4 regions of the Rhizobium sp. SAFR-030 genome follow, and region 1 is predicted to be linked to each of the others. Evidence: predicted binding sites of a transcription regulator. Region 1 holds the regulator's gene; each other region holds the start of a gene.
What was found. The regulator LexA, encoded in region 1, represses DNA repair genes until DNA is damaged. The targets are predictions, from matches to a motif close to TGTTCNNNNTGTGTTCNG.

Region 1 (6,050 bases):
ATCGATCCAAACGCCCGCCGTGGTCCGCGTGATGACAAAAGCGTCATTGACCACCCCTGATAATCGGGTGCAGATTGTCGATCGGTTAAGAGGGCGGCGGTGAATTCAAGCAAATTCTCCGGGGGGCTCGATTGTCGCAGCATGACGCGCAGATCGCAGATGAGCGACACCTGCCGGCGATGCCACGGGCGCCGCCGGACGCATCTCCTGTTCCGACGGTGCCTGAAAACCACGGGCCGGCCGCCGAGTTCCAGACCTCGGTAAAATCCTGGCCGAACACCCACCTTCGGCTTGCCTCTGGGCGGCAGGCGGTGCTTCGCCTGGGAGCGCTCGGTGCCGAAGAAATCGCCCATGGGCGGCTGTTTCTCGCCGTTCCGCTGCTGCTGGGGCTCGGCATTCTCCTCTGGTTCGGACTGCCCCTGGAACCGCCGGCATTTGTCGGCTGGCTCGCAGTCCCCTTGCTCCTCCTGGCGCCAGTCGCCGCTGCCCGCGGCCTGCAGGGGACGGCACGCGGTGTGGCGGCGCTCGCCTTTATCATCGCCGGCATGGGGCTTGCGGCGCTGGAGACCTGGCGGCAGACGACACAGGTGCTCGACAGCGCGGTGACGACCAGGATCGAAGGCATCGTCGAGCGACGCGAGGCGGCCGGCGATGGAAGCTGGCGCTATGTGGTGCGGCTGACTGCCACCCGAGATCCGCAACTCGTTCGCCCGCCGGACCGGGTGGCGGTGCTGGCAAGGGGGCAGGAGGCGAGCATCGCGCCGGGGATGGTGCTGACCGGTCGGGCACGGCTCTCGCCTCCGTCGGGTCCGGCACTGCCCGGGCTGACGGATTTCGGCTTTGCCGCTTTCTTCGACGGGATCGGCGCGGTGGGCTATTTTTACGGCAAGCCGCAGGCCGGCGGGCCGGCGGCGGACCTGAGTCTTGCCGAGCGGGCGCAGATGTCGCTCTACTCGCTGCGCGGCATGGTCGGCGACCGGATCCGCAGCTTCGTACCCGGAGATGCGGGCGCCTTCGCCGCAGCCATCGTCACCGATGAACGCCGGGCGATCTCCAGCGAAGCGGTGACCGCGCTCAGGATGGCCGGCCTTGCCCATATCGTTGCCATCTCCGGCCTCAACATGGCGCTTGCCGCCGGCATCTGCTTTGTCGGCCTGCGTATCCTCCTCAGCCTCTCGCCGCCGCTGGCGCAGGCTCTGCCGACGAAGAAGATTGCCGCCGGTGGCGCGCTGCTGCTGGTCACGCTCTACTACGTCATCTCCGGCTTCGGCGTTTCCGCCGAGCGCGCCTACCTGATGATGGCGATCATGCTGACTGCCGTGTTCTTCGACCGCCCGTCGATCAGCCTCCACAACATCGCCCTGGCGGCGCTGGTGATCATGATCCTGTCGCCCTCCGCCGTCCTCGGCCCGAGCTTCCAGATGTCGTTTGCCGCAACCGCGGCGCTCGTCGCCGGTTACGCAGGCTGGACGGCGCGGCGGGCACGGCAGGACCATGACACGCGACCGCTGGCCACGGGTTTGACTGCACGCGGCCTCACAAGCCTCTGGACGATGGTGAGCGGGACCTTCATCACCTCACTGATCGGCGGCCTGTCGACGGCGATCTTTTCGGTCAGCCACTTTCACCAGCTGACGGGATACGGGCTCGTCGCCAATCTGGCGGCGATGCCGGTGGTCTCGCTGGTCGTCATGCCCGCCGGCCTGCTCGGCATGCTGGCGATGCCTCTCGGTCTCGACAAGCCGTTCTTCGCCCTCATGGGCCTGGGCTCGGGCATGGTCATCGCCATTGCCACCGAGGTCGCCTCCTGGGGCGGAAACATGGTGGTTGGCCGCACGCCGCCGTGGTTCCTGCCGCTGACGACTGTCGGCCTGCTGCTGCTGGTGCTCCTGCGGACGCGCCTGGCGCTGCTCGGCCTCGTTCCTCTCGGCGCAGGTCTGCTGCTGGTCGGCATGGTCGAGCCATCGAAGAAGAACCCCGACCTGCTGATTTCAGAGGATGGCGCACTGGTGGCGGCGATAGACGGAACTAGCGCCAGCCTCAACCGGCCGCGCCCGCCAGCCTTCCTCTACCGGCAGTGGGAAAGCGCCCTGCAACTGGGCGAGATGAACAGCCCCGAGCGCCGAGACGCGCCTCCCGAGCCGGCGGCAAACCCCGTGCCGGCAGCGAAACAGCAGCCAGCGGGGCACCCTGTGCCCGCGGCAAACACCGAGCCGACGCCTGAGACGACGAAGAGCAACCCGACAGCCAGCCCCGACGCAACTGCGACGACCAACTAGATAGCCAAACCTGCCGCCGCCGCGAGGCCGCAACCGCTGACCCGCGAAGGACTGGCGTCCGCCCGGGCACTGATGCAGGACACATTCGCCGGCGCGCCTCCCGACCGGTTCGTCTGCCTCGGCCAGAAAATCTGTCTGCTGCGAAGCGCATCAGGCAATCGCATCGCCTGGGTCGATGACGCGCGCTATGCCGGGCCTGCCTGCGATACGGCGGACCTCGTCATCGCACCGCGCGCCCGTTTCGACACGTGCCGCTCGAACGCGCTGATGCTGAACGGCGCCAGCCTCAGACGAACAGGCGCCGTCGAGATCGATTTCGCCGCCAGCCGCGATCCGGAAAGCTGGCACCTGCACGCGGCGATGACCGGCATCCGGCGCCCGTGGACGCAGCATCGCGCCTACGACTGGCGCACGCGCAGCATGGACGAGCAGCTACCCGAGCGGTTGGCGCGGATGATCAGTGATAGCGGCGGATGAGGCCGACGAGCTTGCCCTGAACCTTGACGCGGTCTGCGGAAAAGATACGCGTCTCGTAAGCCGGGTTTGCAGCCTCCAGCGCGATGGAGGCACCCTTGCGGCGAAAACGCTTCAGCGTCGCTTCTTCGTCGTCGACCAGCGCCACGACGATATCGCCCGGGCTTGCCGTGCTGCCGTTGCGGATGACGACGGTATCGCCGTCGAGGATGCCGGCCTCGATCATCGAATCGCCCTTGACCTCGAGCGCGTAATGCTCGCCCGGCCCAAGCATCTCCATCGGCACGCTGATTTCGTGCGTGTTGTTCTGGATCGCCGAAATCGGCACGCCGGCAGCGATCCGTCCCATCACAGGGACGGAGGCGGAGGTCGCATCATTGGCGGGGATGGCGACGGGGCGGGCGGCCGAGGGTGCTTGCGTCTTGCCGAGACTTCCCTCGATGACGCTCGGCGAAAAGCCGCGGCGCGGCTGCGGTGCTGCGGAATAGGCTTCCGGCAGCTTGATCACTTCCAGCGCGCGAGCCCGGTTCGGCAGCCGGCGGATGAAACCGCGCTCTTCCAGCGCCGTGATCAGCCGGTGGATGCCCGACTTGGATGCCAGCTCGAGCGCGTCCTTCATCTCGTCGAAAGACGGCGGCACGCCTGATTCTTTCATCCGTTCGTGAATGAACAGAAGCAGTTCCTGCTGTTTGCGCGTGAGCATGGCGGCGACCCCCTGAAGGAAACAAATCCAGAACGAACACTATCTGTTCCACATGTGTTCCGCAAGTGCCTAAGATCCGGTGAACGCAGGCTCATCACGGATTTTCTGCTTCGACTTCGCCCTGATGCGCGGTAAAACGGACGGCAATCGAGGCTGGAGGCATGGAAGATGGACAGTGACAGGCCGCGCGCGATCGATCATCTGGTCTTGCCCATCGAATCGCTGCAGACCTCGCGGGAGCGGCTCGAGGCGCTCGGCTTCACCGTCGCCCGGCAGGCGGATCATCCCTTCGGCACATCGAATGCCTGCGTATTCCTGGCGGACGGCACCTATCTCGAGCCGCTCGTCATCCGCGACGCTTCTCTGGTCGGCGAGAGCGTGCGAGGCGGCAATGTCTTCACCGGACGCGACGCGCGGTTTCGCGGCGGCCGGCTGGAGGGCCTCTCGGCGATCGTCGTGTCGAGCACTGATGCTGCCGCCGATCACGAGCGCTTCCTGCGGGCGGGCATTTCAGCCGGCGACATGCTCGGTTTCTCGCGGCAGGCGTTGACCGCGGAAGGGGCACCCGTCACGGCAAGCTTCCAGCTGACCTTTGCCGATCTGGGAAGCGACCTGTTCTTCCTGTTCAGCTGCCAAAGGATCAACCCGTTGCCGGCCGATCGCTCGGTGCTGGAGCGGCACGAGAACGGTGTGGTGGCGTTGCGCGAGGTGTTGCTGCACGGTGCCGCACCCGATGATCTGGTCAAGCGCATCGAGACGGTGACGCACGCGGCTGGCTTCAGCGAAGCGGACGAGACGGCCTTCACGCTTGCCAATGCGCGCATTCGCCTCGTCGCCGGAGCGGAAACCGCGAGTGGAGCCGATAGGGCGGTGAAGGCGGCGGCGGTCGTCTTCCATGTCGCCGATCTGACGGTGACAGAGCTGTTGCTGGCTGATAATCACCTCCCATATGTGAGGACGCCGCACCGTATCACCGTGGCGCCGGCGCCCGGTCAGGGCGTTTCGTTCGTTTTCGAGGAGTAGATCATGGGCGTGAGCGCCAATGCAGAGGTTGCTGTCGGCGAGGGCTCGTCCCGCGTCATGTTTTCCAACAGTGGCCGGCTGTCGCTGATCTGCGGACCGTGCCAGATGGAAAGCCGCGACCATGCCTTCATGATGGCTGGCCGGATCAAGGAAATCTGCGATCGGCTCGATATTGGCCTTGTCTACAAGTCGTCCTTCGACAAGGCGAACCGCACGTCGCTGAACGGTCCGCGTGGCATCGGCATCGATGCGGCGATGGAGATCTTTGCCGACCTGAAGGCCGAATTCGGCTTTCCGGTGCTCACCGACATCCACACGGAAGAGCAGTGCGCCATCGTCTCGCAGACGGTCGATATCCTGCAGATCCCGGCGTTCCTCTGCCGCCAGACGGACCTTTTGGTGGCGGCGGCGAAGACAGGCCGGGTCATCAACGTCAAGAAGGGCCAGTTCCTGGCTCCTTGGGACATGAAGAACGTGCTCGCCAAGTTCACCGAAAGCGGCAATCCGAACGTGCTGCTCTGCGAACGCGGCGCGTCCTTCGGCTACAACACGCTGGTCTCCGACATGCGCTCGCTGCCGATCATGGCGTCGCTTGGCGCGCCGGTCATTTTCGATGCCACCCATTCGGTGCAGCAGCCGGGCGGGCAGGGCGGCTCCAGTGGCGGCCAGCGCGAGTTCGTCGAGACGCTTGCCCGTGCGGCGGTGGCCGTCGGCATCGCCGGCGTCTTCATCGAAACCCATGAAGATCCGGACAATGCGCCGTCCGACGGGCCCAACATGGTGCGCATCGAGAACCTCGAGCGCCTTCTCGAAACGCTGCTCGCCTTCGACGCCGTCGCCAAGCGCTGAGGCGGCGCTGTTCCGAGTTTGCCTGTCTCACATCGGGTGAGATGGGCGGTCTACGCAAGGTGGACGACGTCTTCTGTTGAACGGACGGACCTCCTCCCGCCCGCTTCTTTCAGTGGGCAAGAGATTGGGTGTGGGTGACGATAAAGATGTCTCTCAGGATCGATTTCCGGGTTCGGGGGAGATTGCCAGACGGGCGCGACACGGTCCGTCGGCCCGGCAGCGATGGTCGCAACTGCCGCCGCGACTGCCATTGTAATTTTAGAATCATCCAGTAAGACAGGCCATCTCCAATACCCACCTTGAAGCATGGAGGCTTTCATGACTGCCATCACAGACATCATCGCGCGCGAGATCCTGGACAGCCGCGGTAACCCGACCGTCGAGGTCGACGTCCATCTCGAAGACGGCAGCATGGGTCGGGCAGCGGTACCTTCCGGGGCATCCACCGGCGCCCACGAGGCGGTCGAACTGCGCGACGGCGGCCCGCGCTATCACGGAAAGGGTGTCGAGAAGGCAGTCGAGGCGGTCAACGGCGAGATCTTCGACGCACTCGGCGGCCATGATGCCGAAAACCAGATCCTCATCGACAACCTGATGTGCGATCTCGACGGCACGCCAAACAAGTCGCGGCTTGGCGCCAATGCAATCCTCGGCGTCTCGCTCGCCGTTGCCAAGGCCGCCGCCGAAGCCACCGGCCTGCCGCTCTTCCGCTATGTCGGCGG
Region 2 (6,050 bases), on a different contig from region 1:
GATCGAGATCGGCAGCTAGCGGATCGCCGTCTCCCCAATTCCGCGTCAGGTCCCGGCTATAGCATGAGCCGGAACTGCTGCGGCTCACCGGGCTCGATCGCGGTGAGGTGGGAGAGTGTCACGCCGAGCAGCCGGACACCTTTCTCCACCGGAAATTCCTGTTCGAGGATCCGCCGGCAGATCTCTGCGATTTCATCGGGACCGGCGAAGGCCAGTTCACTCGAGCGGCTGCGGGTTACCTGGCGGAAGTCGGCATACTTGATCTTCACGGTGATCGTCCGGCCGCGAAATGCTTTCTGTTCGGCAATGCCCCAGATCTTGGCGATCAGCGGTGCGATGCGCTCGACAGCCTCCTCCAGTCCGTGGATATCTTCGGCGAACGTGTCTTCCGCACCGACCGATTTGCGCACCCGGTCGGGCCTCACCTGCCGCTCGTCGATCGCCCGCGCGATGCCGTAGAAATAGGGTCCGGCCTTGCCGAAATGTTGTCTCAGAAAGGCAAGCGGTTTCGACTTCAGGTCGAGGCCGGTCTCGATCCCGTGACGCTTCATCTTCTCGGCGGTCGCCGGACCGACACCGTGGAATTTCTTGACCGGCAGGGCCTCGACGAAAGCCGGGCCGTTTCGCGGCGTGATGACGAACAGCCCATCCGGCTTGCGCTGGTCGCTCGCCATCTTGGCGAGGAACTTGTTGTAGGAGACGCCGGCAGAGGCGGTGAGGCCGGTCTCGGCCTTGATCTTGGCGCGGATTTCCTCGGCGATCTCGGTGGCAAACTCCATGCCTTTCAGGTTCTCCGTCACGTCGAGATAGGCCTCATCCAGCGACAGCGGCTCGATCAGCGGCGTGTATTCGGCGAAGATCGCCCTGATCTGTTCGGAAATCTCCTTGTAGACGGAAAAGCGCGGCCGCACGAAGATGAGGTCGGGGCAGCGGCGCTTGGCGGTGACGGAGGCCATTGCAGAGTGGACGCCGAACGTGCGTGCCTCGTAGCTGGCTGCCGCGACGACGCCGCGCGCCTCTCCGCCGCCGACGGCGACAGGCCGGCCGCGAAGGCTCGGATCATCGCGCTGCTCGACGGATGCATAGAAGGCGTCCATGTCGACATGGATGATCTTTCTCTGCCGGCCGCCGCCCACCTCTGTGGTCGGCGTCTGCGCGTCATTCGTCATGGGAGCGGCTGCAGACCCCATGGTGCTATTTCCACATCGACCGCATGCGGGCGCCGACATCGATGCGGATCTGCCGGGCGCTGCGCTCGGACGCGGCGGCGCTGACTTTCGGCCAGCTCGTCGTTTCGAAGAACTGCAGCAAGGTGGCGGGGATGAAACGGGTTCGCGAAGCATAGACGTGGCGATCACCCTGACTGTTCTGGCCGTGGGTAAACAACCGCTGCGGGGTGATCAGGGTCAGGCTGTCGCGGGCGCGCGTCATTCCGACATAGAGAAGCCGGCGTTCTTCTTCGAGCTCCGCCGTCGTGCCGGCGCCGAGGTCGGAGGGGATGCAGCCATCGACGCAGTTGAGCATGAACACTGCGCGCCACTCCTGGCCCTTGGCGGAATGGATCGTCGACAGGATGAGGTAGTCCTCGTCGAGAAGCGGCACGCCCGCCTGGTCGCTCGTCGCATCCGGCGGATCGAGCGTCAGCTCGGTGAGGAAGCGCTCGCGGTTATGGTATCCGGCGGCGATCTGTTCCAGCTGCAGCAGATCGGCCTTGCGCGTATCTGCATCCTCGTGGATGCGATCGAGATGCGGCTCGTACCAGAGACGCGCCGCCTCCATCTCGCCGGGCCAGCCGGCATCGGCCTTGCGCAGCGTCGTGACCAGATCGACGAAGGAGGTCCAGGCCTCGCCGGTCTTCGGCGGCGGCGGAATTTCGGCAAGCGACATGAGCGGCTCGGCATCGGCGGTGATCGTGTCGAGGATCTTGCCGGCAGTCTGCGGGCCGATGCCGGGCAGCATCTGCAGGAGCCGGAAGCCGGCCACCCGGTCGCGCGGGTTCTGGGCGAACCGCAGCGTTGCCAGCAGATCCTTCACATGCGCGCTGTCGAGGAATTTGAGGCCGCCGAACTTGACGAAGGGAATGTTGCGGCGCGTCAGTTCGACTTCCAGTGCGCCGCTGTGATTGGAAGAGCGGAACAGAACCGCCTGGTTCTTCAGCGTCATGCCGATCTCGCGATTGGCGAGCACCTGCTCGACGATATACGCGCCTTGCTCGGTCTCGTCCTTCACCGTGACCAGCAGCGGCCGCTGTTCGGATTCGCGCTCCGTCCAGAGGTTCTTCGTGAAACGCTCGCGTGCGAGGTCAATCACGCCGTTGGCAGCGGCGAGGATCGGTTGCGTCGAGCGGTAGTTGCGGTCGAGCGTTACAATGTCCGCATGATCTGCCGGGAAAGATTTCGGAAAATCGAGGATGTTGCGAACAGTCGCGGCACGGAAGGAATAGATGGACTGCGCGTCGTCGCCGACCACCGTCAGGCCGCGACCATCGGGCTTCAGCGCCAGCAGGATGGACGCCTGCAGCCGGTTGGTATCCTGATATTCGTCAACCATCACGTGGTCGAAGCGGGCACCGATATCGTCGGCGAGATCGGGATCCGACACCATCTGCGCCCAGTAGAGGAGGAGGTCGTCGTAATCGAGGACGTTCTGGATCTGCTTGGCCTCCACATAGGCAGCGAACAGCTCCTTCAACTGCGCCTCCCACCCGGTAACCCAGGGGTAGGAGGTCTTCAGCACCTCGTGGATGCTGCTCTCGGAATTGACGACGCGCGAATAGATCGCCAGGCACGTACCCTTGGTCGGGAAGCGGCTGTCGGTCTTCGACAGGCCGAGTTCGTGACGGACGAGGTTCATCAGGTCGGCGCTGTCTTCGCGGTCGTGGATGGTGAAATCGACGTCGAGGCCAATCTGCTCGGCATACATGCGCAGCAACCGCGCGCCGATGCCGTGAAACGTGCCGGCCCAGGCCAGCGCGTCGGTCATGACTGAGGCGTTGGCGCCGAGCACCTGCCGGCAGATGCGCTGCACCCGCCCGGTCATCTCGGAAGCGGCCCGGCGGGAAAAGGTCATCAGCAGGATGCGACGCGGGTCGGCGCCGTTGACGATCAGGTGGGCGACCCGGTGCGCCAGCGTATTGGTCTTGCCGGAGCCAGCGCCGGCGATGATGAGCAGCGGTCTTGCGCTGGCGCCGCCGCCTTCGGAAATGCCATGCTCGACGGCCAGCCGCTGCCGGTCGTTGAGTTTGTCGAGATAGGCCGCGCTCATTGCTGTTCCTGCATCCGCATCATCGGACGAGGATTAGAACATAAAAGGAACGTGATCAACACGCAGATCTACAAGGCTCGAAAATCCTGGGGGAGAACCGATCGACGGGCAACGCGCTTCAGCGCTCGTGGACAAGCTTCCAGCGGATCCAGCGGATCAACGGCGGCGTCGGCGGGTCGAAACGTTCAGGTCGCCAGGCTGGGTTCGCGGCTTCGGGCAACGGTCAGTTCGGCGGTGGTCTGGTTGAGACGGTCGGCCAGTACCCGCATGATCTCGACCGCCATGTCGGGGAAGTCGCTCATCAGCTCGAGAAAGTTCTCCTTGCTGATTTTCAGCACCTCAAGCCGGGTCGTCGCACGCACGGTCGCCGTACGCGACACGTCGCAAAGGATGGCGATCTCGCCGACGATCGAGTTCTGCTCGAGTTCAGCCACTTTCAGCTCGCCGCTCGGCGCCTGTACGAGAACATCGGCATGGCCCGACAGGATGACATAGGCAGCATCGCCGGCATCGCCCTGGCGGAAGAGGTTCTGGCCTTCGCGGCAGCTCAGACGTTCGGAAGCAAATGCAAGCAGCTTCAACTTGGCCGGAGCGATCTGCGAAAACAGCGGCACGCGCCGCAGCATGTCGACCTCATCCTTCAATAGCATCGCACTCTACCTTTCCCTGCCCCAAGAAACGATATTACGATAGTAGCTGCTTGAACATCCCATTTTGATGCTTCAGCTCCTCGAAACTGCCGGTTTCGACAAGATTGCCACCTTCAAGAACAACAATACGGTCGAAAAGTTCTGCGCAGTCCGTATTCGGCAGCACCCAGATGATCGACGGACGCTTTCCGTCCTCGTGCAGGTCGTTGAGGATATGGGAAACGATGCCGTTCTGGACGCGCTGGTCGAGTGCTGACAGCGGCCGGTTGAAGATGAAGTAGTCGGAGCGTTTCAAGAGAGCCCGTGCCAGATTGAGCTTCTGCCGCTGGACGTTGGTCAGCCTGCGTCCCTGGGCGCCGACGTCGAAATCGAGGCCGATCGACAGGACATTGTCCTCGAGATCCAGCTCAACGAAAATGTCGCGGATGATCTGGCGGATGCGATCCGAGGTGTCCGCCTCCTGATAGGCCAGCCGGCCGAACAGCACATTGTCCATCAGCGAGGCGGAATCGGAGAACTTCTGCGGGTCGTGGCGTTCGATGTTATCGGCGAGATCCTGCGGGATGTCGTTGTAGAACTGCTGCCGTGCAGCGACGATCTTCGCCATCAGTTCCTCTGTCATCAGGCCGAAGCGGTGCCGCGGTTCGATGTAGGAGAAGCTCAACCGGATGATGCTGCTGCGGTCTTCCGACGATGCCTCGTCGACTGTCGTCCCCTGCAGCTTCTGCAGCAGTGCCTCGTAGGTCGGCAGGTCGTCCGGCGTCATGAAGGTCAGCTGGTTGAAGAAGGGGTGGTCGGGCGGCAGGTCGCGGAACAGCTCGACGGCATTCTCTGCGATCGCAAGCCCGACCTGATAGAGTTCGTCGGAGAGCCCGCTTTCGGCCATCACCGCCCGGAAATGCGGATGGGTCGCCAGCATCCGGCGCGTCACCAGCGGCTTCAGCGTACCGAACAGCAGGTTTTCGCCGACCGTGGCGTGCCTGTTGTACTCGCTCGGCTGGAAGGGCACGACCACATCCTGCAGGTCCTCGTCCTCGAGGCGCCGCCGCAGCGCCGAGCGCACTTCGACGATGCGATCCGTCAGCGCCTGATGCGATGCGACGTCCACCTGCGAGCGCAGCGCCAGGTCGAAGATGTCCTGAAGGATCAGCACGGCGTTCAGCACCGGTCGGATGACCTTGAGCAGATCGTCGGGTCCGCTTGCGCCGGCTGCCGAGTAGTCGATCCAGTCGCTGTTGAGATCAAGCACCGGATTGCCGGAACGCTGCGATTCCATCAGCCCGCGCTTGTAGCCGCGGGCCTTCGCGCCGCCATACTCCACCTCGGTCAGCGGCGCATGCTTCAACCCGTACAGCAGGTTGTCGCGAAGCGTGCCGTGGAAGAAGTAGACGTCCGACGAGACGAAGGAGATGCGGCGCCCGGTGACCGATTCGGGCAGCTCCAGCATGTCCTTGCCATCGATGGTGATTCTTCCCGACATCGGCCAGACGATCCGTCCGAGCGCTTCGGCCAGTGCCTCGGCGCCCCCGCCATTCGGTCCGACCAAAGCGACCGTCTCGTCCGGTTCGATCTCCAGCGAGACGTGATTGAGAAGCCGTGCGCCGCTGTCGTCGGCAAGCGTCAGGTTGGAGACGACCAGCGGATGCGAGAGTGGCAGAATGGCTGTCGCAACCACGTCCTGCACCTGCGGTGCGACCAGTCCGTCGACATCGAACTGCTCGACCACCTGCGCATATTTCACCTGCACGTCCTGGCGAGCCTGATCCCAGTCGATGAGTTCCTTGAGCGGCCCCGGCAGGTCCTTGTAGGCGCTGATCACCGCCACCAGCTGGCCGATGTCGAGCCGTCCCTGGAGCGCCAGGTAGCCGCCAATCGCGTAGAACAGGAACGGTGTCAGCTGGGCGAGGAAATTATTGATGAACTTGACCAGAAATTTCCACTGGTAGAGGTCGTAGCGGATGGTGAAGATCAGCGCTAGGCGGGCTGCTATATCGGCCCGTTCGAGGTTCGACGTATCGTGCCCGTGGATGGTGTGGATGCCGTCGACGATCTCGCCGACGCGGCCCGAAAGCTGCCGTGCCGTCAGCTGGCGTTGCCGGCCAAGTTCCAGCAGCCGCTTGCGCATGCGCGGGATGA
Region 3 (6,050 bases), on a different contig from region 1:
TCGCGCCTTATCTAGGTTCCGAGGCTGTCGAGCCGGGTCTGCAGCGTCCGCAGCTGCTCCTTGAGCTCGTCTAGATCGCGGGCATCCGGTGCCTTCTTCGACGTCTCGGCCGTCCCATTACCGTTGAACGGCGTGAACATCTGCATCGCCTGGCGGAACAGTTCGGTGTTGCGACGGACCTGCTCCTCCATCAATTGCATCGGCGCCTGCAGGTTCTTGGTCAGCGGCGTCTCGCCGAAGGCACGGGTCATCTGCTCGCGCATCTGCGCCTGCTGGTCGGCGAATGTCTTCATCGAATGCTCGAGGAAGGTCGGCACGACCATCTGCATCTGATCGCCGTAATAGGAAATCAGCTGCCGCAGGAACGAGATGGGCAGCAGCGTGTTGCCGGTCTTCGATTCCTGCTCGAATATGATCTGCGTGAGGACCGAGTGGGTGATGTCGTCACCGCTCTTGGCGTCCTGTACCTTGAACTCCTGGCCCTTCTTGACCATCTGCGCCAGGTCTTCCAGCGTCACATAGGTGCTGGTGCCCGTATTGTAGAGGCGGCGGTTGGCATATTTTTTAATGACAACCTCACCATCCGTCTTTGCCATAATTGCCTCCTGATCCCGCCAATATGGTATTTTCGGTATTTCTCCCACGGCAACCTTACGCTTAAAAATTAGAAACTGACAATCCATTTGTGCGATGCGAGACGGCCTTGCGGCCTGTCGATCGTGCGCTTGCGCAGGCATCCCGCCTGCACCCCTCCGTCAGACCCTTTGACTTGCGTCGAAAGCTTTGCCAGTCTCGCGTCCAAACAAAACAAAGCATCTTGAGGAGACAGCCATGAGCCAGCCATCCATCGTCATCGCCTCGGCGGCCCGCACGGCAGTCGGATCCTTCAACGGAGCCTTCGCCAATGTTGCAGCGCACGAACTGGGGGCTGTGGCCATCAAGGCGGCTCTGGAGCGTGCAGGTGTCGAGGCGGCGGATGTCGACGAGGTCATCCTCGGTCAGGTGCTGCCGGCAGGCGAGGGCCAGAACCCGGCCCGCCAGGCGGCGATGAAGGCCGGCGTGCCGCAGGAGACGACGGCCTGGGGCGTCAACCAGCTGTGCGGCTCCGGCCTGCGGGCTGTGGCACTCGGAATGCAGCAGATCGCGCTCGGCGATGCAAAGATCATCGTCGCCGGTGGTCAGGAATCGATGTCCATGGCCCCGCACTGCGCGCATCTGCGCGGCGGCACCAAGATGGGCGACATGAAGCTGATCGACACGATGATCAAGGACGGCCTGACCGACGCCTTCTACGGCTATCACATGGGCATCACCGCCGAAAACATCGCCCGCCAGTGGCAGCTCTCGCGCGACGAGCAGGACCAGTTTGCCGTCGCCTCGCAGAACAAGGCGGAAGCCGCGCAGAAGGCCGGCCGTTTTCAGGACGAGATCGTGCCGTTCGTCATCAAGGGCCGCAAGGGAGACGTAACCGTCGACGCCGACGAATATATCCGCGCCGGCGTGACGCTCGACAGCATGACGAAATTGCGCCCGGCCTTCGACAAGGATGGCACCGTGACGGCGGCCAACGCCTCCGGCATCAATGACGGTGCGGCGGCCACGGTGATGATGACCGAGGAAGAGGCCGTCCGTCGCGGGATTTCGCCGATGGCGCGCATCGTGTCCTGGGCGACTGCCGGCGTCGATCCGCAGATCATGGGCACCGGGCCAATCCCGGCTTCGCGCAAGGCGCTGGAAAAGGCCGGCTGGTCGGCCGCCGATCTCGATCTGGTGGAAGCCAACGAAGCCTTCGCCGCACAGGCCTGTGCCGTCAACAAGGACATGGGCTGGGATCCGTCGATCGTCAACGTCAACGGCGGGGCGATCGCCATCGGCCATCCGATCGGTGCATCGGGTGCGCGGGTGCTCAACACGCTGCTGTTCGAAATGAAGCGGCGCGGCGCCCGCAAGGGGCTGGCAACGCTCTGCATCGGCGGCGGCATGGGTGTCGCCATGTGCCTGGAAGCGCTGTAGCCGGACCGGCTGCCGGATCGAGACGACCGCGCGGCACGGGTCGCGCGTCGCAACCGCAAGGGGGAGATGCTGCATGACCAGAGTGGCGTTGATATCCGGTGGCACGCGCGGTATCGGAGCGGCAATCTCGAAGGCGCTGAAGGCGGCGGGCTACAGCGTCGCGGCCAATTATGCCGGCAACGAGCAGCGGGCACTCGCCTTCCAGGAGGAGACCGGCATCCCCGTCTTCAGGTGGGACGTGTCGTCCTACGAGGCCTGCGTCACGGGGATCGGCGAGGTCGAGGCGCAGATCGGTCCGGTAGAGATCCTCGTCAACAACGCCGGCATCGTCCGCGACACGATGTTCCACAAGATGACGCCAGATGATTGGAACGCGGTGATCGCCACCAATCTCAGCGGCCTCTTCAACATGACGCATCCGGTCTGGCCAGGCATGCGCGAGCGGGGCTTCGGACGCATCGTCAACATTTCCTCGATCAACGGACAGAAGGGCCAGATGGGGCAGGTCAATTATTCGGCGGCCAAGGCAGGAGATCTCGGCTTTACCCGGTCGCTGGCGCTCGAAGGGGCGGCGAAGAACATCACCGTCAATGCCGTCTGCCCCGGCTATACGGCAACAGAAATGGTGCTGGCGGTACCCGAGAAGGTAATGAACGAGCGGATCCTGCCGCAGATCCCGGTCGGCAGGCTTGGAAGACCGGAAGAGATCGCACGCTGCGTCGTATTCCTGGTTTCCGACGACGCCGGTTTCATCACCGGCTCGACGATCAGCGCCAATGGCGGCCAGTATTTTACCTGATCCACTAGGCGTCCTCGTGCGCGGATCTCCAGGCAGAAGACAAAAAGAGACCGGCATGCGGGGGCACACCGGTCTCTTTTCTAGACAGCGTTATCGCTTAGCGGCAACGAGCTTCGTAGTTGCGGCCGTAGCGATCGCGGTAGACGCAATAGCCCTGACGCTTCTGCGACTCGCCGACAGCGGCGCCAACCAGGCCGCCGGCAACGGCGCCTACTGCTGCACCACCCCAGCTGTTGGTCACGGCACCGCCGACGACGGCACCCGTGCCGGCACCGATGGCCGTGCCTCTTTCGGTCGAGGTGCACGATGCGAGCATGCCAACCATGGCTGCAACGGCGAGGATCTTTTTCATGTGAGGCTTTCCTTCCCTGTTATAATCGAGTTTTGCAAACTTTAGATTCTGCCCATCAGGAGCAGAATGATCAGTATGAGGACGACGAGACCGAGACCGCCCGACGGGCCATAACCCCAGCTGCGGCTATGACCCCAGTTCGGCAGGGCGCCGATCAAGAGCAGAATGACAATGATCAGCAAAATGGTCCCGAGCATTCGAACTTCTCCAACACGTTGGTTTGTGCGGCGAAAACGTGACCACTGCGATTTTGTTCCAAGCCGATGTCCGATTTATGTGACGCCACAAAATCACTGTAGATGGCACAACGAAACTGCCTGCCCCAGTGAGGCCTAGTCGGCTTGCTTCCGGTTCCTGCATAGTAGCCGCGCGGAACAAAGGGTGACTCAGGAGAGTCAGCGATTCGTCCGTGCTTTGTTCGCCCGCTGTTCCGAACGTGCACGCATCGAGAAAACTGGCAGGATTTCCGTTGCCGCCGTCACTCCTGAGCCCTTGCGGCTTGCCATCGCCGGTTCGAAACGCCATGTGTGAGGTGTCAGCCGCATCGTCGCGGCGGCTTCAGACGATGTGCGGACAGAGCTTTTGAATTCCCAGCCCATGATCTTGAGTGGCCGCGGCGTTACCGCGGTTCTCGGCCCGACCAATACCGGCAAGACCCATTATGCCATCGAGCGCATGGTTGCTCACGGATCCGGCGTGATCGGCCTGCCGCTGCGTCTCCTGGCGCGCGAGGTCTATGGCCGGCTGGTCGAGAAGGTCGGGCACCACAACGTCGCGCTGATCACCGGCGAAGAAAAGATCACCCCGCATCTGGCACGGTTTTCGGTCTGTACCGTCGAGGCCATGCCGCGCGAGACGAAGGCGGCGTTCGTCGCCATCGACGAGGTTCAGCTCGCTGGCGATCTTGAGCGGGGGCACATCTTCACCGACCGGATCCTGCATCTGCGCGGACGGGAAGAGACCCTGCTTCTCGGCGCCGGCACCATGCGGCCGATCCTTGAGCGTCTGCTGCCCGGCATCACCGTCGTCGAGCGCCCCCGCCTGTCCACCCTCTTCTATGCGGGGCAGAAAAAGATCACCCGCCTGCCGCAGCGCACCGCCATCGTCGCCTTTTCGGCCGACGAGGTCTATGCGATCGCCGAACTGATCCGCCGTCAGCGCGGCGGGGCGGCGGTGGTCCTCGGTGCGCTGTCGCCTCGCACTCGAAATGCCCAGGTCGGTCTCTACCAGGCCGGCGACGTCGAGTATCTGGTGGCGACCGATGCAATCGGCATGGGCCTCAACCTCGATGTCGATCACGTCGCCTTTGCCCAGGATCGAAAGTTCGACGGATACCAGTTCCGCAATCTCAATGCCGGCGAAATGGGCCAGATTGCTGGCCGCGCCGGCCGCCACCTGCGGGATGGCACGTTCGGGGTGACTGGCCAGGTAGCGCCGTTCGACGAAGACCTGGTGGAGCGCATCCAGAGCCACCACTTTGACCAGGTGAAGGTCTTGCAGTGGCGCTCCAAGGCGCTCAACTTTTCCTCCATCCGCGACCTGCGTGCCAGCCTCGATGCGACGCCGACCGTCCACGGCCTGACCCGCGCCTTGCCGGCGACGGACAGCCAGGCGCTCGACTATCTGTCGCGCTATCCCGAGATCATCGATGCCGCGACGACGCCCGAGAATGTCGAGAAGCTGTGGGAAGCCTGCGCGCTTCCCGATTACCGGCGCATCACGCCGGCACAGCATGCCGACCTGATTTCGACGATATTTTCCGATCTTGTGCGGCTAGGCGCGGTGAACGAAGACTTCATGGCGACGCAGGTGCAGCGGGCCGATCGGACCGACGGCGAGATCGATACGCTGTCCGCCCGCATCGCCCAGATCAGAACATGGACTTATGTCTCCAACCGTCCGGGTTGGTTGGCGCATCCGACACACTGGCAAGAAAAGACACGGGAAATCGAAGACAGGTTGTCGGACGCGCTACATGAAAGGTTGACGAAACGCTTTGTTGATCGCAGGACATCTGTGCTCATGAAGCGCCTGAGAGAGAATGCGATGCTGGAAGCTGAAATCAGTGTGAATGGGGATGTCTTCGTCGAGGGACACCACGTCGGTCAACTAGCCGGTTTCCGGTTTACGCCTGTTTCCGGTGCCGAAGGGCCGGATGCCAAGGCTGTGCAGACGGCTGCCCAGAAGGCCCTGTCGCTGGAGTTCGAGGCTCGCGCTGCGCGGCTCTATGCTTGCGGCAATAGCGACATCGCCGTCGGCTCGGACGGTTTCGTCCGCTGGCTCGGTGATCCGGTGGCAAAGCTCGCGGCCGGCGATCACATCATGCATCCGCGTCTCATCCTGCTCGCCGACGAGCAGTTGACCGGCAATGCCCGCGATCACGTGGCTGCTCGCCTCGAGCGCTTCGTCAATCATCACATCGCCACGGTCCTGAAGCCGCTCGACGATCTGTCGCGTGCCGAAGACCTGCAGGGGCTTGCCAAGGGGCTCGCGTTCCAGCTCGTCGAAAATCTCGGTGTCCTCTTCCGGCGCGACGTTGCCGACGACGTCAAGACGCTTGATCAGGATGCGCGCGCCTCGATGCGCCGCTACGGCATCCGCTTCGGCGCCTACCATATCTTCATGCCGGCGCTGCTGAAGCCGGCCCCGGCCGAACTGATCACGCTGCTCTGGGCGCTGAAGAACGACGGTCTCGACAAGCCGGGCTATGGCGATCTCATCCCGGCGCTGGCAGCCGGCCGGACCTCGGTGGTCACCGATCCGACCTTCGAGCGCAACTTCTACAAGCTCGCCGGCTTCCGCTTCCTCGGCAAGCGTGCCGTGCGCGTCGATATCCTCGAACGTCTCGCCGATCTCATCCGGCCGCTCCTGCAGTGGAAGCCGGGC
Region 4 (6,050 bases), on a different contig from region 1:
CATCTTCTTCATCGTTTCGTCGATCATCGGGCTTGTGGAAGTGATGCCGCAATCGCGCTCCGACGAGTTTGCCGCAAGCTACCTGGCCGGCCATCCGGACGGCATCCTGGTGACCGACGAGCGCAGCCGCATTCTTTACGCCAATGCCGCCTATGGCCGGCTGACCGGTGCGACGAAGGCGGCCAACGCCCAGTCGCTGGAAGCCCTCTTGTCGAAGAACCGCGAAGCGACCGAAGCGCTTTACCGCTTGACCGCAGCACTGCGCGAAGGCCGCGAGGGGCACGAGGAATTCCGCCTGCTGAAGCCGCTCGGCCGCGCCTCGGCCAGCGGATCCGGTGCCCACTGGTACCGCCTGAAGGCGCGCATCCTCACCTCGCCGACGCAAAAGACGCCGCATGACGTGTGGCAGATCGCCGACATCACCTCGGAGCGCGAGGACCAGGAGCGGTTCTTCCGCGAGCTGCAGAACGCCATCGACTATCTCGACCATGCGCCGGCCGGCTTCTTCTCGGCGGGCAAGAAGGGCGAGCTGTTCTACCTCAATGCGACGCTTGCCGAATGGCTGGGCCTCGACCTCACCAAGTTCGTGCCGGGATCGATGACGATTTCCGACATGGTGGCCGGCGAGGGCATGGCGCTGATCCAGTCGGTGCAGGCAGGCCCCGGCCAGACGCGCACCGAAACGCTGGATCTCGACCTGCGCCGCAGCAACGGCCAGAGCCTGCCGGTGCGCCTCGTCCACAGCGTCTCGTCGATGCGCGACGGCGCGCCGGGCGAAAGCCGGACGATCGTTCTCGGCCGGCCGAAGGGCGAGGGCGCCGACCAGTCGGCCTCGGCGATGCGCTTCACGCGGTTCTTCAACAACACGCCGATGGCGATCGCCTCGATCGGCGGCGACGGCAAGATCCTGCGCATCAACGCACCATTCCTCCGGCTGTTTGCCGGCGTGGTATCTCGCGACGATGTGGAGGCCGGCGCGACGCTGGACGCCATCGTCAACGAGCAGGCGCGTGGCGACCTGGAGCGGGCGCTGGCGGCGGCCAAGGACCGCCAGGGCGACATCGCGCCGATCGACTGCCGGCACCCGGGCGACGAGAACCGCCATGTGCGCTTCTACGTTAATGCGGTGATCGACGAGAGCGACGAGGCGCCGGAAGAGGTGGCGATCGTCTACGCCGTGGAGACGACCGAGCAGAAAGAGCTCGAGACGCAGATGGCGCAGACGCAGAAGATGAATGCGGTCGGCACGCTGGCCGGCGGCATCGCCCACGATTTCAACAACGTGCTGACCGCCATCCTGCTGTCCTCCGACCACCTGCTGCTGCAGGCGCGGCCTTCGGACGCCAGCTTCGCCGACCTTATGGAGATCAAGCGCAACGCCAACCGCGCCGCGGTACTGGTGCGCCAGCTGCTGGCGTTCTCGCGCAAGCAGACGATGCGGCCGGCGGTGCTGAACCTCACCGACGTGGTGGGCGACCTCAGGATGCTGGTCGACCGGCTGATCTCGGGCACCAATGTCAAGCTCGACGTCGATTACGGACGTGATCTCTGGCCGGTGCGCACCGACCTGTCGCAGTTCGAGCAGGTGCTGATCAACCTTTGCGTCAACGCCCGCGATGCGATGCCGCAGGGCGGCCAGATCCGCATCCGCACCCGCAACGTGACCGGCGCCGAGGCTGCGGCATTTGCCGGCGCGCGGCTGCCGGCCGACGATTTCGTCATGGTCGAAGTGGCCGACAGCGGCACCGGCATTCCGCCGGAGATCATGGACAAGATCTTCGAGCCGTTCTTCACCACCAAGGAGGTCGGCAAGGGCACCGGTCTCGGCCTGTCGATGGTCTATGGCATCGTCAAGCAGTCGGGCGGCTACATCTATCCGGAATCGGAAGTCGGCAAGGGCACGACGTTCCGGGTATTCCTGCCGCGCCACATTCCCGAGATCGTGCCGACGCCGGAACCGGGCAGCCCGGGCTCGGCCAGCGCCGACGTCGCGGCACAGCCGAAGATCGCCTCGGCCCCGGCCGAAGACGTCGATCTCACCGGCAACTCGGCGGTCGTGCTGCTTGTCGAGGACGAGGAGGCGGTGCGCCGCGGCGGCAAGCGGATGCTTGAAACCCGCGGCTATACCGTGCACGAGGCAGGCTCCGGCACCGAGGCGCTGGAGATCATGGAGGAGCTCGAGGGCAAGGTCGACATCGTCGTGTCCGACGTGGTGATGCCGGAAATGGACGGGCCGTCGCTGCTTAAGGAGCTGCGCAAGACCTATCCCGACCTCAAGTTCATCTTCGTTTCCGGCTATGCAGAGGACGCATTTGCGCGCAACCTGCCGGCGGATGCCAAGTTCGGCTTCCTGCCCAAGCCGTTCTCGCTGAAGCAGCTGGCGGTGGCGGTGCGCGAGATGCTCGACCGGCAGGACTGATGCGGCAGACGTGCACGCCCGGGACGGGACTAAACAGGCGTTGAGCTGGCGTTCCGCACAGGCCGGAACGCAAAGCGAACGCTCAGGCGATCATGGAAGAGAAACAACGGCATGAGCCCTCTTGCATGATGAGAACAAAAAGTGTACATACTGATCACCGGCTGCTGGATTGCTAGGGCCGCTGCGATAACCTAAAGGTGGGATCAGATGGCACAGAATTCATTGCGGCTCGTAGAGGAAAAATCGGTGGACAAAAGCAAGGCGCTGGAAGCGGCACTCTCTCAGATCGAACGGTCCTTCGGCAAGGGCTCGATCATGAAGCTGGGCGCAAACGAGAGCGTGGTCGAAATCGAGACAGTATCGACGGGCTCGCTGGGGCTCGACATCGCGCTCGGCGTCGGCGGCCTGCCCAAGGGCCGGATCATCGAGATCTATGGTCCGGAAAGCTCGGGCAAGACGACGCTGGCGCTGCAGACGATCGCCGAAGCCCAGAAGAAGGGCGGCATCTGCGCCTTCGTCGATGCCGAACATGCGCTCGATCCGATCTATGCCCGCAAGCTCGGCGTCGACCTGCAGAACCTTCTGATTTCGCAGCCGGACACCGGCGAGCAGGCGCTCGAGATCACCGACACGCTGGTGCGCTCCGGCGCCGTTGACGTGCTGGTCGTCGATTCGGTCGCGGCGCTGACGCCGCGCGCCGAAATCGAAGGCGAGATGGGCGACAGCCTGCCCGGCCTGCAGGCGCGTCTGATGAGCCAGGCGCTGCGTAAGCTGACCGCGTCGATCTCGAAGTCGAAGACCATGGTCATCTTCATCAACCAGATCCGCATGAAGATCGGCGTGATGTTCGGCTCGCCGGAAACCACGACCGGCGGCAATGCGCTGAAGTTCTACGCCTCGGTGCGCCTCGACATCCGCCGCATCGGCGCGGTGAAGGAACGCGAGGAAGTGGTCGGCAACCAGACCCGCGTGAAGGTGGTCAAGAACAAGATGGCGCCGCCCTTCAAGCAGGTGGAATTCGACATCATGTACGGCGAAGGCGTCTCCAAGACGGGTGAACTGGTCGATCTGGGCGTCAAGGCCGGGATCGTCGAGAAATCCGGTGCCTGGTTCTCCTACAACAGCCAGCGGCTTGGTCAGGGGCGCGAGAATTCCAAGAATTTCCTGCGCGACAACCCGGAGCTGGCCAACGAGATCGAACTGGCGCTGCGCCAGAACGCCGGCCTGATCGCCGAGCGGTTCCTGGAAAACGGTGGGCCGGACGCCAATGACGGCGACGGTGAACCGGACGCCTGATCCGATCCGCAACAGTCCTGAAATTCAAGCCGGCCGCATATCGCTGAAATGATATGCGGCCGGTTTTGCGTCGTGCTGGACAGGGTTCGGCTGGAACGGTAAAAGCCAGTGGTTTTTGGGACGAAGACCGCGTTCGAGGCGGCTTAGAAGGGCATGGCATGAGTGGCGTGAATGAAATCCGGTCGACCTTCCTCGACTACTTCCGGAAGAACGGTCACGAGGTCGTGTCGTCGAGCCCGCTGGTGCCGCGCAACGACCCGACGCTGATGTTCACCAATGCCGGCATGGTGCAGTTCAAGAACGTCTTTACCGGGCTCGAAAGCCGTCCCTATTCGACCGCCACCACCTCGCAGAAATGCGTGCGCGCCGGCGGCAAGCACAACGACCTCGACAATGTCGGCTATACCGCCCGCCACCTGACCTTCTTCGAGATGCTCGGCAACTTCTCGTTCGGCGACTACTTCAAGGAGCAGGCGATCGAGTTTGCCTGGAACCTCGTCAACAAGGGGTTCGACCTGCCGAAGGACCGGCTGCTGGTCACCGTCTATGCCGACGACGAGGAGGCGGCGACGCTGTGGAAGAAGATCGCCGGCTTTTCCGACGACAAGATCATCCGCATCGCCACCTCCGACAATTTCTGGCAGATGGGCGATACCGGCCCCTGCGGTCCGTGCTCGGAAATCTTCATCGACCAGGGTGAGCATGTCTGGGGCGGGCCTCCCGGCTCGCCGGAAGAGGATGGCGACAGGTTCCTGGAATTCTGGAACCTCGTCTTCATGCAGTTCGACCAGACGGCGCCGGGCGAGCGCACGCCGCTGCCGCGTCCGTCGATCGATACCGGCATGGGGCTGGAGCGCATGGCCTGCATCCTGCAGGGCGTGCACAGCGTCTTCGATACCGACCTGTTCCGCACCCTGATCGGCGCCACCGAGGAGGTCGTCGGCGTCAAGGCCGAGGGCGACCAGGCGGCAAGCTTCCGGGTCATCGCCGACCATCTGCGCTCGTCTGCGTTCCTGATCGCCGACGGCGTGCTGCCGTCGAATGAAGGCCGCGGCTACGTGCTGCGCCGGATCATGCGCCGCGCCATGCGCCACATGCAGCTGCTCGGCGCCCGCGAGCCGCTGATGTACCGGCTCTTGCCGTCGCTGGTGTCCGAGATGGGTCGCGCCTATCCGGAACTGCTGCGTGCCGAGGCGCTGATCTCCGAAACGCTGAAGCTCGAGGAAGGCAAGTTCCGCACGACGCTGTCGCGCGGCCTGTCGCTGCTGTCGGATGCGACCGATACGCTGACCAACGGCGATTCGCTGGATGGCGAGACGGCCTTCAAGCTCTACGACACCTATGGCTTTCCGCTCGACCTGACGCAGGACGCCCTGCGCGCCCGCGGCATCGGCGTCGACCTCACCGGCTTCAACGACGCGATGCAGCGCCAGAAGGCCGAAGCACGCGCCAGCTGGTCGGGCTCCGGCGACAAGGCGACCGAGACGGTGTGGTTCGAGCTCAAGGAAAAGTTCGGCGCCACCGAATTCCTCGGCTACGACACCGAGACCGCCGAGGGCGTGATCCAGGCGATCGTGCGCGATGGCGCGGTGGTCGACAGCGCGTCTGCCGGCGAGACGGTCCAGGTGATCGTGAACCAGACGCCGTTCTACGGCGAGTCGGGTGGCCAGATGGGCGATACAGGCATCATTCGCGGCGATACGGCAACGCTTTCGATCACCGATACGGTGAAGAAGGGCGAGGGTCTGTTCGTCCATCAGGCGACGGTGTCGGAAGGCTCGCTGAAAACCGGCGATGCGGTGGCTCTCGAGGTCGATCATGCGCGCCGGTCGCGGCTGCGCGCCAACCATTCGGCGACCCACCTGCTGCATGAGGCGCTGCGCGAAGTGCTCGGCACGCATGTCGCCCAGAAGGGCTCGCTCGTGGCACCGGAGCGGCTGCGCTTCGACGTGTCGCATCCGAAGCCGATGAGCGCCGAGGAATTGCAGAAGGTCGAGGAGATGGCCAACGCCATCATCCTGCAGAACGCTCCGGTCTCGACGCGGTTGATGAGTGTCGACGACGCGATTGCCGAGGGCGCGATGGCGCTGTTTGGCGAAAAATACGGCGACGAGGTGCGCGTCGTGTCGATGGGCACCGGCATCGACGGCGCCAAGGCCGGCAAGCCCTACTCGGTCGAACTCTGCGGCGGGACGCATGTCCGCTCCACCGGCGATATCGGCCTGGTGCGCATTCTCGGTGAAAGCGCCGTCGGTTCGGGCGTGCGTCGCGTCGAGGCGGTTACGGCTGCCGGCGCACGCGCTTATCTCGCCGAACAGGACGAGCGGGTAAAGGC

Region 2: a site for LexA is predicted at 3,299-3,316, ahead of ACR65N_RS09320 (ATP-dependent helicase). Genes of this name have one in related genera too.
Region 3: a site for LexA is predicted at 3,580-3,597, ahead of ACR65N_RS19310 (helicase-related protein). Genes of this name have one in related genera too.
Region 4: a site for LexA is predicted at 2,483-2,500, ahead of recA (recombinase RecA). Genes of this name have one in related genera too.

The regions. Positions count from the first base shown of each region.
Region 1 is NZ_JBPFDO010000001.1:49,843-55,892, reverse strand. It holds gene ACR65N_RS00290 (ComEC/Rec2 family competence protein) at 132-2,279, shown strand; gene ACR65N_RS00285 (hypothetical protein) at 2,352-2,756, shown strand; gene lexA (transcriptional repressor LexA) at 2,737-3,456, opposite strand; gene ACR65N_RS00275 (VOC family protein) at 3,625-4,479, shown strand; gene kdsA (3-deoxy-8-phosphooctulonate synthase) at 4,483-5,328, shown strand; gene eno (phosphopyruvate hydratase) at 5,647-6,050, shown strand, end outside.
Region 2 is NZ_JBPFDO010000002.1:796,352-802,401, forward strand. It holds gene ACR65N_RS09310 (MDR family oxidoreductase) at 1-19, shown strand, start outside; gene dinB (DNA polymerase IV) at 57-1,169, opposite strand; gene ACR65N_RS09320 (ATP-dependent helicase) at 1,195-3,264, opposite strand; gene ACR65N_RS09325 (cyclic nucleotide-binding domain-containing protein) at 3,450-3,914, opposite strand; gene ACR65N_RS09330 (ABC transporter transmembrane domain-containing protein) at 3,949-6,050, opposite strand, start outside.
Region 3 is NZ_JBPFDO010000006.1:253,937-259,986, reverse strand. It holds gene phaR (polyhydroxyalkanoate synthesis repressor PhaR) at 12-596, opposite strand; gene ACR65N_RS19330 (acetyl-CoA C-acetyltransferase) at 832-2,013, shown strand; gene ACR65N_RS19325 (beta-ketoacyl-ACP reductase) at 2,087-2,812, shown strand; gene ACR65N_RS19320 (YMGG-like glycine zipper-containing protein) at 2,910-3,164, opposite strand; gene ACR65N_RS19315 (DUF3309 family protein) at 3,206-3,361, opposite strand; gene ACR65N_RS19310 (helicase-related protein) at 3,762-6,050, shown strand, end outside.
Region 4 is NZ_JBPFDO010000003.1:499,463-505,512, forward strand. It holds gene cckA (cell cycle histidine kinase CckA) at 1-2,419, shown strand, start outside; gene recA (recombinase RecA) at 2,627-3,715, shown strand; gene alaS (alanine--tRNA ligase) at 3,874-6,050, shown strand, end outside.